DNA from 3 places in the Marinobacter subterrani genome. Region 2 is predicted to be linked to each of the others. Evidence: predicted binding sites of a transcription regulator. Region 2 holds the regulator's gene; each other region holds the start of a gene.
The links. The regulator sigma-54, encoded in region 2, starts transcription at its own class of promoters, with help from an activator protein. The targets are predictions, from matches to a motif close to ANTGGCATNNANNTTGCTNT.
Positions count from the first base shown of each region.

Region 1 (5,095 bases), 320 kb from region 2:
ATCAGATCATCAGCGATATGGATTCCCGGGTTGTTCGCACCGAAAAGGACACCGCACAGTTGCTGGAGCACACCGATCAGGCCCGCAAGGACGTCACCTCGACAGCATCCCAGTTTGGCGACATGCTGCAGTACATCGAGCAGGCGCACGAAGAGCTGCTCTCGATTACCTCCTCAGTGGAGGAGGTCAGTATTACCAATCGTCAGGTGCACGAGCACGGCAACCAGATTCATCAACTTGGCCGTGAACTGGCGAGGGAAATCGCCGAATCGGACGCCTACTCCGAGCAACTGCGCAAGGCTACCGAGGCCTCAATGGCGTTGTTGGCCCGCTACCGAATCGGGCGAGGCGCGTTCGAGGAAATTCTGGAAGAGCGTCAGGCGCTGGCGGCAGAATTCGAGAACAGGCTCAATGAGCTGGCCCAGCAAGGCGTTGACATCTTTGACCGCCGTTATGAACCGGTGCCGAATACCTGGCCACAAAAGTACCGGACCCGATTCGTCGATCGTTTCAAACAGGCGCTCCAGGATTTGACCGACCGCAGTAAAGAGCGCTTTGACGGTACGATTTACAGCCTGTTGTTGGACGCCAATGGTTACATTCCGGTTCACCACAAAGCAACGTCGCAGCCAATCACCGGTGATCGTGAAAAAGACCTTCTCTTCAGCCGTGATCAGCGGCTCTATAACAGCAACGAAACGGAACAACGGCGAGCCAGCCACACCGAACGGTTCCTGCTGCAGACCTATATCCGCGATACGGGAGAAATTCTGAATGATCTCTCGATTCCCGTGTATGTGAACGGCAAGCACTGGGGCGCGGTGGTCATGGGCTTTAATCCGGATCTTCTACTGACGGGTAACAGGTAGCTGCCCTCATCAGTTTCGGTACTTTGCGGTCGGTATCATCGGCTCGCTGGTTCAGGCAAAATCGTATTTTCCGCCCTTTTCCAGTGCCTGCCGGTAGGCCGGCCTCGCATGCACCCGTTCCACCCAGGCGGTGATATGGGGCCGGTTCCTGCCGACGATGCCGCGGGCTACGGAGGCTTCCAGCGGGAAGCTCATCTGGATGTCCGCCGCGCTTAGGTTGTCTCCCAGAAACCAGGTGTTTTTTGCCAGATGGTCTTCGACAAAATCGAGGTGGGTCTTGATCATCGGTCCGATGAAGGTCTCATTGGTTTTGTCGGAAATGCCTTTGGCCACTGGCTTGATGAAGAACGGCATGGGGCTGGTTTTTATTTTCTCGAACACCAGGCGCATCACCAGCGGCGGCATCAGGGACCCTTCGGCGTAATGCAACCAGTAGGTGTAATCGAGCCACGCCTGGCCGCCATCCTCCGGCAGCATGGTGTCTTTGCCGTAGGTGTGGGCAAGGTATTCGATAATGGCACCGGATTCCGCGACCACCAGATCACCGTCGGTAATCACCGGGGATTTGCCCAGCGGGTGAACCTTCTTCAGGCTCTCCGGTGCCAGCATGGTTTTCGGGTCACGCTCGTAGCGTTTGATCTCATAGGGCACGCCGAGCTCTTCCAGCATCCAGAGAATGCGTTGTGAGCGGGAATTGTTGAGGTGGTGAACTGTAATCATGTGCAAGCTCCGTTCGCATTGAAAAATGGCCAGGTAGGAAGAGTAGTCTGGAAATGGGTTTTTGGTTCACTGCCGGAAGGTCTGGTCAGAGTTCGGTGAACCGGAAATTAGTCACAGGCTCAGGGTCTACCTTAATGTTTCAGGGAGCTTCATCATATCGATTCCGCCACATTCGGAGCGGAAAGAGCGGGGCCTATAAGCAACCTACCCATGCCTGCTACCGGTTCCTTTTTTCCTGAAGGGCCTTACGGGCATTGCCAGTAGCGCGCCAAGTTGCTGGTCGCTGGCCTCTGAAAACTCGTTCAGGCCAAAACCTGAAGGCGTCGGGGAGCAAAGAGGGCAGGTATAGGTGCCAAACAGCCGGTCCCAGACAGTCAAAACCTCCCCGAAGTTGGAATCGGTCTCGGGTTGTTGTCTTGAGTGGTGATACTGATGCGTGCCCGGTGTCACGAAAAAGAGGTTGATCAGGGACTCTGCACGGGTGTTCAGGCGGATATTCGAGTGGGCCAGAAGCTGAGCGGCCTTGACTGCAATCACATAGGGGATGACCTGACTGGGTGCCAGGGCCAGTGTTGCCATCAGCAGATAGATAACGAGCAAACTGACAAGGACTTCCCCTGGGTGGTGACGAAAGGTCGTTGAATAATCCAGTTCAAGGTCACAGTGGTGCACGCGATGCAGTCGCCAGAGCGCGCTGAAGTGGTGGTATGCGCGGTGGAGCCAGTAGCTGACCAAATCCAGAACCAGGAAAGCAATCAGGGCCGCCAGCAATGGGTTTAGGCGGGGAGAAGGTGACGCTGGTAGCAGAAACAGGGAAATCCATACCGGAGAGGCAAGAAGAAGGGCCTCGTTGATAAAGCCCAGGCTCAGGTTGTTAAACCAGCGATCGTAACGATCGCGGACAAGCTCGTTTCGGGTGAAGCGATATTCCGCTGCAACAACCAGCGGAATACTGATCAGGTACAGAATCTGATAAGCGGCCATGGCATTTTATTAGGGCCCTTCTGGAACTGCAGCGTCCCTGCTTTCCTTGTCCCTGCTACCTGTAAAAGGTTTTGTTGTGGAAAAGCACTACTTACGAAACTTCCTGACGACATAGAGTGCTGCCACACTCGCTGCAAATAATCCCAGAATGCCGGGTTCCGGAACCGAAACCGGAGGTGGTACGATACCGGCGAGAGCAGTTGCAGAGAGCATTGAGACGATCAATCCAGTGATGAGGTATTTCATAATGAACCTTCCATGTTGTGGGCTCATTATGAATGAAGCATTTTCCAGGCCAATGGCACCGAAGCTACGGGAATCAATAACCTGGATTTTTTGCAAATTTTCAGCTGTAAAAATATTCGACGGGTCGACGTCGGATGGCAGGCATCGGCGAGTTCCCGCCCTAAAACTCCAGACAGATCTTGCCGAAATGCTTGCCAGACTCCTCGTAGCGGAATGCATCCGCAATATCTTTCAATGCGAATGAGTGGTCAATGACCGGTCAATGATCTCAAGATTATCCAATCCGCCTGGTTGCGACAGAGTGACGACAATCATGCTGTGGCCTCCAAAAGTGTGATCATCAGATATCAATAAACCGGGGCGCTAGCATCAGCACAATGCCAACAGCCACCAGGGCAAGGGTATTGGTTACCAGGTAAGGGTACAGCATCAGGGCTATCCCGCAGTAACGGGCGACCAGGTTTGACTGCCTTCGCCCGTAAATGAAATAACCGATTCCGATGGAGCTGAACAGCAGTCCCCAAAACAGGTTGGCGGTTTCCATAGCGTGATTATCTCCGGCTAAAGGCGACCCGGATGTCGCCCGGATTCGGGTTCATCATGAACTTTATACCTTTTGTACTATTCATGCTCCGCCCTCGTTGGTTTCATCGCACTGGGGTTGCATCCGGCAGTTTACTGCGCTAATTTAAATCGTGCACAAGGTAATCGTGAGCGAGTTATATGCCAGAGCCTGAATCCTCAGAACTATTGGAGCGCGGAGCCGACCTGCTGACGCTGGACCGGCAGATGTGTTTCGCCCTCTATTCCGCGTCGCTGGCCATGACCAAGCTGTATAAGCCGTTGTTGTCGGAGCTGGGGCTGACGTATCCCCAGTATCTGGTGATGCTGGTGTTGTGGGAACAGGACGGCATCCGGGTCTCTGGTCTCAAGGAGCGTCTGTTCCTGGATTACGGCACCCTGACGCCGCTTGTGAAACGCCTGGAGAAACAGAAGTTGTTGGAGCGGCATCGGTCACCTGAGGACGAGAGGCAGGTGATCATTCGACTTAGCGAGAAAGGACGGAGCCTGCAGGAAGTGGCAGGGCGGATTCCTGAGCGGATAGCGAGCGCCTCTGGTTGCTCACTGACCGAACTTGAAGACCTGAAAACCCAGCTCTGTGCCCTGAGGAACCGCTTGCACAGTCATCTGGACAATCATCTGGAAGAGATCGCCTGACCGGGCGCTCTCGCCTGAACCAAGCAAAGAGGAGAGCATTATGTCTATCGAACAAGTTGCATATCGTGCCTACGCAGAAGCAACCGGCGGCCGTGATGGCCGGGCCATTTCTTCCGACGGCGTTCTGGACGTTGAGCTGTCGACGCCCAAAGAACTGGGCGGTGCCGGCGGCAAAGGCACGAACCCGGAGCAGCTGTTTGCGGCCGGTTACTCCGCGTGCTTCATCGGGGCAATGAAGTTTGTGGCGGGCCGTGACAAGCTGAAAATACCGGAAGATGCCTCTATTGAAGGCGTTGTCGGTATTGGTCAGATTCCCGGCGGGTTCGGTATTGAAGTGGAGCTGCGTATCAGCCTGCCGGGCATGGACGATGCCCAGGCCAAGCAGCTGATTGATGAAGCCCATAAGGTGTGCCCCTATTCCAACGCTACCCGTGGCAACATCTATGTAACTCTCAACCGGGTCGACTGACACCGGGTTTCCATGGATTAAAGGACCGGACAGGGCTACTCGGTCAGATGAATGTCCATGGTGATGTCAGATTTCAGAGCTTTTGATACCGGGCAGTTCATCTTGGCGGTGTTGGCCGCCTCCAGGAATTCTGACTGCCCAATTCCGGGTACTTTTGCAGTAACGTCAAAATGGATGGCTGATATTTCGAAGCCGTCGCTCCCTTGGCTCAGAGTCACACTGGCCTTGGTGTCAATGCTGTCAGGTACATGCTCGGACTCACCCAGGATCATGGACAATGCCATGGAAAAGCAGCCTGCATGGGCAGCGCCGAGCAGCTCCTCCGGGTTGGTTCCCTTGCCATTCTCAAAACGGGTTTTGAAGGAATACTGCTGCTCTGAAAGTACGCCACTTTCTGTGGAAACTGTACCCTTGCCATCCTTCAGGCTGCCTTCCCAGTGTGCGCTTGCATTGCGTTTCATGGTGTCTCCTTGCCATTTCAGATTGCTGTATGAGCTTCCGGATTTATTGGCGCGGCTAAAAAGGCTGCGCACAATAAACCCTATCTGACTTAAACATGGGATCTAAACCTCGTCAACAGGGCGACAAT
Region 1 covers NZ_LFBU01000001.1:2,266,956-2,272,050, reverse strand. Annotated here, with positions in the region: gene msub_RS10710 (methyl-accepting chemotaxis protein) at 1-869, shown strand, start outside; gene msub_RS10705 (glutathione S-transferase family protein) at 921-1,589, opposite strand; gene msub_RS10700 (sterol desaturase family protein) at 1,794-2,573, opposite strand; gene msub_RS22535 (PEP-CTERM sorting domain-containing protein) at 2,661-2,786, opposite strand; partial or broken gene msub_RS21530 (zinc-binding dehydrogenase) at 2,980-3,078, opposite strand; gene msub_RS10695 (hypothetical protein) at 3,160-3,363, opposite strand; gene msub_RS10690 (MarR family winged helix-turn-helix transcriptional regulator) at 3,543-4,037, shown strand; gene msub_RS10685 (organic hydroperoxide resistance protein) at 4,078-4,506, shown strand; gene msub_RS10680 (OsmC family protein) at 4,542-4,967, opposite strand.
Region 1: the regulator sigma-54 is predicted to act here: its motif matches at 2,854-2,873, upstream of msub_RS22535 (PEP-CTERM sorting domain-containing protein).

Region 2 (5,095 bases):
ATTACTGCACCCGCACCCCTGGAGGAAGTGGTGCCGTCAGAGAGGCCTGTGACCTGCTGCTCAGTGCCCAGGGCAAGCTGGACGCGGCGCTCGCGCCCTACCTTCGGCAGGACCAGGAGCCTGGTGCATGAGCTGGCTTCCCGACCGGCCCTGGCTGCGCACCCTGGCACTGGCTGGCACCCTTGCCGCCGTAATGTTTTTGATGTGGCAAAGTGATGAACCTCCGGTGACTAACCAGAAGGCCGCCGAGTTGCGAGGTGATGCCGAACCGGACGGATTTGTCGTCAATGGCGAGTACACCTCCTTTGATGAGACCGGCAATCTCAAGATCAGTTTTACCAGCCCGCGGATCGAGCAATTCGAGGAAGGTAATCTGGCCACCATGGTTTCCCCGAAGGCCAAACTGTTCGGCAACGAAGGCAATGCCAACGCCGAGCCCTGGATTATCGAAGCCGAGAATGGCAGTCTCCTGCAAAATGAGAACTTGCTCTACCTGACCGGCAATGTCCGGATCCTCCGAAGTGTTGGCGGCCGGGACACCACCCTGACAACATCAACACTGACCCTGGATAACGACCGCAGTATGGCTTACACAGATGCTCCCGTAGTTATCCGCGACGTTACCGGAATTACCCACGCCGTCGGCATGAAAGCGTGGATCGACGAGCGGGTACTGGAACTGAACTCCAAGGTGGAAGGACGCTATGAAACCGGAAACTAACCGATACCGGGGCCTGATCGCTGCCCTGCTAACCCTCGCCATGACCGGGCCGGCAGCAGCGTTCGACCTTAACTCCGATCTTCCCATCAAGGTCACTGCAGACAACGCCCGCCTCGATGATGGCAAGGGCATCGCCACCTATACCGGCGACGTGGAACTGGTGCAGGGCAAGACCCAGCTGAATGCTCAGCGCGTGGTTCTGTACCGCGACGCAAAGGGCCTGAGCCGGATTGAGGCGTTCGGAAGCCCGGCCCATTACCGCCAGCCAACCCGCGAGGGTACGGGTGAAACCGACGCCAAGGCCCTGAACATCACCTGGTCCGCCTCCGACCAGCAACTGACCTTTGAACAGAAGGCGGTCATCGAACAGAATGGCAATGTGTTCCGGGGTGATGTCATCCATTATGATACCGCCCGCCGGGTCGTGACTGCCGAGGGCGGGGCCGCTGATGGCGAAGGTTCCGGCCGGGTAGAAATGGTGATTCAGCCGCGCAGCACTAACACACAAGGTTCCGATGGCAATTCTGAGAGCCAGTAATCTGGCAAAGAGTTACAAACAGAAAAAAGTGGTGCTCGACGTTTCCCTGGAAATCCGCAGCGGGGAAATCGTTGGCCTGCTCGGCCCCAATGGCGCCGGCAAGACCACCTGCTTTTACATGATAGTCGGGCTGGTGCCCGCCGACAGCGGGCGGATCACCATCGACAGCCGCGATATCACACCGTTGCCCATGCATGGCCGCGCACGCCAGGGAATCGGCTACCTGCCACAGGAGGCGTCGGTATTCCGAAAGCTTTCGGTGCGCGACAACATCATGGCCATTCTGGAAACTCGCAAGGGGCTGGCCAGGGCAGAACGGGAAAAAAAACTGGAAGAACTGCTCGAAGAGTTTCACATTACCCATATTCGCGACAGCATGGGCATGGCCCTGTCCGGCGGTGAACGCCGGCGCGTGGAAATTGCCCGGGCCCTGGCGATGGAGCCGGCTTTCATCCTGCTGGATGAACCGTTCGCCGGTGTCGACCCCATCTCCGTGAGTGACATCAAGCACATCATCCGCCACCTCCGGGACAAGGGGATCGGCGTGCTGATCACTGATCACAACGTGCGTGAGACCCTCGATATCTGCGAGAATGCCTACATCGTCTCCGGCGGCCACATCATCGCCTCCGGGAATGCCGACGCCATTCTGGCCAATCAGCAGGTGAAGAAGGTGTACCTGGGCGACGAGTTCCGGCTGTGAAGCCGGAGTCAGATGAAATTGGGGTCAGATGAAAAGTTCATCTGACCCCAATTTCATCTGACCCCGAGATTGTTTTGATGATCTGTAGCAAGTAAACTCGGCAAAGAACTTGCTAGGGTAAACGCAATCCACGGCAAGTAACGGGCATATAAAGATTTTTTCACCTCTTATGACACAAAGCGCTGATGAGTGACGGATCCTGAACCATGGTGATGAAAGCCTCCCTACAGTTAAAGCTGGGTCAGAGCCTGACCATGACGCCCCAGCTGCAACAGGCGATCCGGCTTCTCCAGCTCTCTACCCTCGACCTTCAGCAGGAAATCCAGCAGGCCCTGGAATCCAATCCGATGCTGGAAACCTCCGAGGACGATGACTCGGCCGAAGCCGACGCCGCGAATGACGAACGCGAAGCGAATGCCGCCGAGTCCGCCGCTGAAACAACGCCAGAGCCCCCATCTGACTGGGATAAGTCCGAAAACGGTCCTGACTGGTCCTCGGAGAACGAAATCCCGGACAATATCCCGGATGACCTTCCGGTCGACACCGCCTGGGAAGATATCTACCAGTCGGCCCCGGCTACCACGGCCCGCAACGACGACGAAAACGATCACGATTTCGAAACCCGGAATTCACCCACCGAAACCCTTCAGGACCATCTGGAATGGCAACTGAACCTGACCCCCATGAGCGAGCGGGACCAGGCCATTGCGCATGCGCTGATGGATGCGGTGGATGAGCGTGGTTATCTGACCAGCGATCTTGACGAGATCCACGCCGGGTTGCTGGATGAACATGACGAAGATCCCCTCGAACTGGATGAAGTTGAAGCCGTTCTCCATCGCCTGCAGCACTTCGACCCACCCGGGGTTTTCGCCCGCGACCTGCAGGAATGCCTGCTGATCCAGCTCAACCAGCTACCACCGGATACCCCCTGGCTGGCCCAGGCACGACTGGTGATCACCCACTACATCAATCTTCTCGGCAACCGTGATTACGCCCAGCTGCTGCGCCGCAGCCGCCTGAAGGAAGACCAGTTGCGGGAAGTCCTGGCCCTGATTACCGGCCTGAACCCGCGCCCGGGCGACGTGATTGACCGCGCCGAACCGGACTACGTTATCCCCGATGTGATCGTCCGCAAGCACAACGACCGCTGGCGGGTTGAGCTGAATCCGGAAATTGCCCCGCGCATCCGGGTAAATGCGAGCTATGCTTCACTAATAAGGCGTGCCGACAGCAGTGCCGACAACACCTACCTGCGGGATCAGCTGCAGGAGGCGAAATGGTTTATCAAGAGCCTGCAGAGCCGCAATGAGACTCTGCTGAAAGTGGCAACCCGTATTGTCGAGCACCAGCAGGGCTTCCTGGATTACGGCGAAGAAGCCATGAAGCCGCTGATTCTCTCCGACATTGCCCAGGCGGTGGAGATGCATGAATCGACGATTTCCCGGGTGACCACCCAGAAATTCATGCACACTCCCCGGGGAATTTTCGAGTTGAAGTATTTCTTCTCCAGCCACGTGAGCACTGACGAGGGCGGAGAATGTTCCTCTACGGCCATACGCGCGATGATCAAGAAACTGATTGCTGCCGAAACGCCCAAAAAGCCGTTGAGCGACAGTAAAATTGCAGCCATGCTAGGAGAACAGGGAATCAAGGTTGCGCGACGTACCGTTGCCAAGTATCGGGAGGCGATGCACATTCCGCCTTCCAATGAACGCAAACGGCTAGTCTGAACACCACGGGCGGGAAACGCGACACCGTATTCGCCGGCGCACAACGCGCCAGCACCCAGGCCGGCTCCCGGGAGCCGGCATGATGACAACAGGAGACGCCTATGCAACTCAATATTTCAGGCCATCACGTAGAACTGACTCCCGCACTCAAGGATTATGTCTCGGAAAAATTCCAGAAGCTCGAACGTCACTTTGACCACATCAGCAACAGCCAGGTAACCCTGGAAGTGGAAAAGGTGCGACAGATTGCGGAAGCCACGCTGCACGTGGTTGGTGGTGAAGTTCACGCAAAGGCAGAAAATGAGGATATGTACGCGGCCATTGATGCCCTGATCGACAAGCTCGACCGCCAGATTCTCAAGCACAAGGAAAAGAATGTAGACCGGATGCACGGAAACGGCTCGCGCTAACTGGCTGTTTTCATGCAAGTCATCCAATCGAGCTGCGACACGGCTGACGTGTCGCAGCCTTTTTTTAACGGAAATGCAGTCGACCTATGAGCGACACATCCCTGACCATAGACAACATTCTTTCGCCGGAGCTCACCCTTTGCCGGGTGCCCGCCTCCAGCAAGAAACGGGCCCTGGAGTTTATCGCCGAGCAGATAAACCACCAGGACAATACCCTCAGCGAGACCGAGATCTTCAACAACCTGATCTCACGGGAACGTCTGGGCAGCACCGGCATTGGCCAGGGCATCGCCATCCCCCACTGCCGCCTAGACGGGCTGGATCATGTGGTGGGTGTCTTGATGACACTGGAAGAGAGCGTCGAGTTCGATTCGATCGACAACCAGCCTGTGGACCTGATCTTCGCCCTGGTCGTTCCCAAAGAGGCCACCAGCGAGCACCTGGAGCTTCTCAGCCAACTGGCCGAAAAATTCAATGAACGCTCGTTCTGTGACCGTCTCCGGCAATGCGAGGACGCCCGCACCCTGTACGAACGCATGACCGCCTCGGGCGGATGACAGTCATTGCAGTGGAGGTAAGTTGGTCATGAAGCTGATTATCGTCAGTGGCAGGTCCGGATCCGGCAAGAGTACCGCGCTCCATGTGCTGGAGGACCTCGGCTTCTATTGCATAGACAATCTACCGATCGGCCTGCTGTTCCCCCTCACCCGGGAAGCCACAGGCCAGACCAGGCCGGGGAGACTCGGCAAGATGGCGGTGAGCATCGACGCTCGCAACCTGTCCGGAGAACTGGCCAACTTCGAGGAGATTTACCGTCGCCTCCAGGAGACCGGGGTTACAGTCGAAATCATCTTCCTGGATGCCGACGAACAGTCCCTGCTGCAGCGCTTCCATGCTACCCGGCGCAAGCACCCGCTCAGCGATGACAAAACCTCGCTGAGAGAGGCAATCACCAGTGAAAAGAAACTCCTTGAGCCTCTATCCAAGCTC
Region 2 covers NZ_LFBU01000001.1:1,946,525-1,951,619, forward strand. Annotated here, with positions in the region: gene msub_RS09170 (KdsC family phosphatase) at 1-131, shown strand, start outside; gene lptC (LPS export ABC transporter periplasmic protein LptC) at 128-721, shown strand; gene lptA (lipopolysaccharide transport periplasmic protein LptA) at 705-1,259, shown strand; gene lptB (LPS export ABC transporter ATP-binding protein) at 1,237-1,962, shown strand; gene msub_RS09190 (RNA polymerase factor sigma-54) at 2,169-3,695, shown strand; gene hpf (ribosome hibernation promoting factor) at 3,797-4,105, shown strand; gene ptsN (PTS IIA-like nitrogen regulatory protein PtsN) at 4,192-4,662, shown strand; gene rapZ (RNase adapter RapZ) at 4,691-5,095, shown strand, end outside.

Region 3 (5,095 bases), on a different contig from region 2:
CCTGGCGCGGATCGATCATTCCGTCTTCACGAGTAAGACCGTATTTTGGCCAGCTCCGCTCGAACGCCTTTTTCTGGCCTTCGGTCATCCGGCCCTGGCGCAGCACAAAGCTGCGAACGCCGCGACGGGTGGTTACCGGCGATTCTTCTTTAGCGTCTCTATGATCTTGCGGCTCTTTCTGGTCAGTCATCTGCAATCCTTAACCGCCGTCAGCGGGTCGTGTTTAACGGGCTTTGGGCACAGTTTACCAGAGTGATGCAGCTCAGGCGGATACCACGGAATTACGCCCCTGCTGGCGGTCCAGTTGCCGGTAACCAAGCGCCTCAACCAGATGGTTTTGGCGCAGTTCATCACAGCCTTCGAGGTCCGCAAGGGTGCGGGCCACCCGCAGGATCCGGTGCAAAGCCCGGGCCGACAGACCCAGTTTCTCCATGGCCCCCGCCAGCAACTGCTCGCCCTGGGGGGCCAGGCGACAGGCGGCATGCAGATCCCGGCCCGACAGCTCGGCATTCACCAGGCCCCGCTCTGACTGCCTCCTCCGGGCCTCGATGACCCGCTGGCGAACCGTGGCGCTGCTCTCTCCGTCTCCACCCTGCTGCATCAGCACACTGCCACCCTGGACGGGGACTTCCACATGCAGGTCGAACCGGTCTAACAGCGGGCCCGAGATTTTCGAACGATAACGCGTCACCTGCTGGGGTGTACACTGGCACTCAACCGCTGGGTGGCCACTGTAACCGCAGGGGCACGGGTTCATGGCGCCAACGACCTGGAACCGGGCCGGAAAATTCACCTGGCGCGCCGCCCGGCTGATCGAGATATGCCCGGTTTCCATGGGCTCCCGGAGCACTTCCAGAACCCGGCGTTCGAACTCTGGCAGCTCATCAAGAAACAGTACGCCGCGATGGGCCAGGGAGATTTCTCCCGGACGCGGGCTACTACCGCCGCCAACCATTGCCACGGCCGATGCGGTGTGGTGGGGCGCCCGGAACGGCGGCTGGCGCCAACCGCCGTCTCGCACCGGCAGCCCGGCAACCGAATGAACGCTGGCAACCTCCATGGCGGCGTCATCAGCCAGTTCCGGAAGAATGCCGGGCAGACGGCTGGCCAGCATACTCTTGCCGGTGCCGGGCGGACCGAAGAACAGCAGGTTGTGGCCGCCGGCAGCGGCGACTTCCAGAGCCCGCCGGGGAACGCGCTGGCCCCGCACATCGGACAGGTCGGGGCTCTCCCCGGCATTGTCCAACGTCCGTGCCAATGGCAGCTTCGGCACCGGCACCAGCCTGGCCCGGCCACTGAGATGCTCACACACCGTCAGCAAATGGCCCGCCGCCAATACGTCACCCTGGCTGGCGAGGGCGGCTTCACTGGCATTACCGTGGGGAACTAGCAACGCCCGCCCGTCCTGCCGGGCCGCCAGCACCGCCGGCAGAACACCCTTGAGTGGCCTCAGTGCACCATCAAGGGACAGTTCGCCCAGGAACTCACAGTCGGCGAGGCTCTCTGCCGGAACCTGGCCCGATGCCGCCAGAATGCCAAGGGCAATGGGCAGGTCAAACCGGCCACCTTCCTTGGGCAGATCTGCAGGAGCGAGATTGATGGTTATGCGCCGGGCGGGAAATTCGAAGCCGGCATTCAGCAGTGCACTTCGAACCCGTTCTTTACTCTCGCGGACGCCGGTCTCAGGAAGGCCGACAATGGACAGTGCGGGCAGGCCACCAGAGAGGTGAACCTCAACGGTTACAGCGGGGGCGGATACGCCGATCAGGGCGCGGGAATGAACGATAGCAAGCATGACAACCTTCCATGGTAACCGGATTGCTGTGCCCGGCGTCCTGCCGGGCGATTCCGGGATTTATTGATCCTGCAGGGATTTTTCCAGATCGGCGACCCGCTTTTCGAGGGCGTCCACCTTTTCACGGGTCTTCAGCAGCACCGCCTGCTGGGCGTCGAACTCCTCACGGGTTACCAGCTCCAGCCGGGCAAGGATCGACATCACCGTTGCCCGGGCCTGGGTTTCGAAATCCTCGCGGGCAGCGCGTGCCATATCGGGAACAAACTGACCAAACTGCCCCTGTAACTGGGCGAAGATATCCTGTGGACCTTTCACGCATCACCTCACTGATTTCAGAAATACCCGGCTTCGACAAAAACACAATGGCTCTCACCGGTTTGCAGGAGTGTATCACACCGCTGCCCCTGCCATACTGTACCCGGTCCGCCTTATAATGGCGGGAGCGCGACCAGTGGCCCCGCTCCACTTTGGCTCACTGGCCGCCTGTCCGCTCCATATTGGTGCACATCCCTGCGCCATTCTGGCACGCGGATATTTCAGGTTATTGTTTTACCAGTATTTTTTTGCGTTGGCATACCCGATGCTAAAGCCCTCGTACGCAATCCGCACAATTGGTGTGCGAGGTGGCAGCATCCCGAGCTCAACAACTGGCCGACGGGCCCTCACTGTTGGGACGGCTTTACCAAGGAGAAAGCAATGAAACTTGTGACAGCGATCATCAAGCCTTTCAAATTGGATGATGTCCGTGAGGCACTATCCGAGATTGGCGTACAAGGCGTAACCGTCACTGAAGTCAAAGGCTTCGGTCGGCAGAAAGGACACACAGAACTGTATCGTGGCGCGGAATACGTGGTGGATTTCCTGCCCAAGGTCAAAGTGGAGGTTGCCATCGGCGACAACCTGCTGGATCAGGTTATCGAATCCATCACCAAAGCGGCCAATACCGGCAAGATCGGTGACGGCAAGATCTTCGTGACCGAACTGGAGCAGGCCATCCGGATCCGGACTGGCGAAACCGGCGAAGAAGCGGTCTGAACCAGCTCTGATATTTCGAACAGCCAACGCAAAAAAATTTATAACCTGAAAAGCCTCGTGCGGAGGGCTTCAAATGGAAAGCAATATCTTTCACCTGCAGTACGCTATAGATACCTTTTATTTCCTGGTGTGCGGTGCATTAGTAATGTGGATGGCGGCTGGCTTTGCCATGCTCGAATCCGGTCTGGTGCGCGCCAAGAACACCACCGAAATACTGACCAAGAACGTGGCCCTGTTTGCCATTTCCTGCATCATGTACCTGGTGTGCGGTTACGCCATCATGTACGGCGGCAGCATCTTCCTGTCGGGCATTGCTGATGTCGACACCACTGCGGTTCTGGGCGAATTCGCCAGCCGTGACGGCGGCTTCGAGGGTGGCTCCATCTACTCTGGCGCGTCGGACTTCTTCTTCCAGGTTGTATTCGTCGCGACCGCCATGTCCATCGTCTCCGGTGCCGTGGCCGAGCGCATGAAGCTCTGGGCCTTCCTGGTATTTGCGGTCTTCATGACTGGCTTCATCTACCCGCTGGAAGGTGCCTGGACCTGGGGCGGTGCGTCCGTATTCGGCATGTACACCCTGGGCGACCTTGGTTTCAGCGACTTCGCCGGTTCTGGCATCGTTCACCTGGCCGGTGCAACCGCCGCTCTGGCCGGTGTCCTGCTGCTGGGCTCACGGAAAGGCAAGTATGGCCCTAATGGCGAAATCCGGGCCTTCCCGGGCGCCAACCTGCCGCTGGCAACGCTCGGTACCTTCATCCTGTGGATGGGCTGGTTCGGCTTTAACGGCGGCTCGGTTCTGAAGCTGGGCGATATTGCCAGCGCCAACTCCGTGGCCATGGTGTTCCTGAACACCAACACCGCTGCCGCGGGTGGTGCTGTCGCTGCCCTGATCACCGCCCGCCTGATGTTCGGCAAGGCCGACCTGACCATGCTGCTGAACGGCGCCCTGGCTGGCCTGGTGGTTATCACCGCCGAGCCGTCCACTCCGAGCGCCCTGACTGCCACCCTGTTCGGCGCCTTCGGCGGTGTACTGGTTGTGCTGAGCATCGTCACCATGGACAAGCTGCGCATCGATGATCCGGTCGGCGCGATCTCGGTTCACGGTGTCTGTGGCCTTCTGGGTCTGCTGCTGGTGCCGGTCACCAACAGCGACGTCAGCTTCTCCGGCCAGATTATCGGCGCCATTACCATCTTCGTGTGGGTCTTCGTTGCCAGCCTGGTTGTCTGGGGCATCCTCAAGGCCGTGATGGGCCTGAGAGTGAGCGAAGAGGAAGAGTACGAAGGCGTGGATCTGTCCGAGTGTGGCATGGAAGCCTATCCAGAGTTTGTCAGCGGCAAGCAGTAAACGCTGACTACGCAAAACCGGAGAGGGGCGCCGATTGGCGCCCCTCTCTTTTTTTTCTGCTCAACCCGATCCGGTTTAACCTTCCTCCGGCCGAACCTCATCCTCCAGCGCGTCCACCATGAACTGCGGCATGGCGAGCGCACCGTGATGGATTCCGGCGTTGTAGTAGCGGGTCACGAACGGTCGGTTGTTGGCATCGTCCTCGCGGAAGTATTTGATCGGGTTCTCCTTGCTGGCCATGGTGCAGCTCCACCACCCCGTGGGATAAACCGGCTGCGGGAATGGCAGAGTCTGGACGTGCTCGAAACCGGCCTTGCGCATGTCCTCGTGGATGCCCTTGATGATGGTGTCGGTGTGCAGCAGGGGGGACTCGCTCTGCTGCACGATAATGCCACCCTCACGCAGCGCCAGCATGGCATCGCGGTAAAAATCCAGGGCGAACAGGCCTTCCGCCGGGCCAACCGGATCGGTGCTGTCGATGATGATGATGTCGACACTGTTCGGCTCGATATCACGCATCCACCGGATGCCGTCCCCGAAGAAGAAATTGGCACGGGGGTCGTTGTTGGCTTCACACAACTCGGGGAAATACTTCTCTGACATGCGGGTAACCCGCTCGTCGATTTCCACCTGCCAGGCTTCTTCCACGCCCGGGTGCTTGAGCACTTCCTTGAGCGTGCCGCAATCGCCGCCGCCGACAATCACCACCTTTTTCGGATCCCGGTGGGTAAACAGCGCGGGATGGGTCATCATCTCGTGGTACAGGAAGTTGTCGCGGGTGGTCAGCATCACGCAGCCATCCAGCACCATCAGGTTGCCGAAGGTCTCGGTCTGGTAAATCTCCAGTTTCTGGAAGGGCGTCTGTTCCTCGTGCAGTTTCTTTGTCACCTGCAGAGAGAACGCCGTTCCCTGATCCTGGA
Region 3 covers NZ_LFBU01000002.1:627,595-632,689, reverse strand. Annotated here, with positions in the region: gene trmB (tRNA (guanosine(46)-N7)-methyltransferase TrmB) at 1-190, opposite strand, end outside; gene msub_RS18785 (YifB family Mg chelatase-like AAA ATPase) at 263-1,795, opposite strand; gene msub_RS18780 (accessory factor UbiK family protein) at 1,856-2,110, opposite strand; gene glnK (P-II family nitrogen regulator) at 2,492-2,830, shown strand; gene msub_RS18770 (ammonium transporter) at 2,904-4,175, shown strand; gene speE (polyamine aminopropyltransferase) at 4,251-5,095, opposite strand, start outside.
Region 3: the regulator sigma-54 is predicted to act here: its motif matches at 2,363-2,382, upstream of glnK (P-II family nitrogen regulator).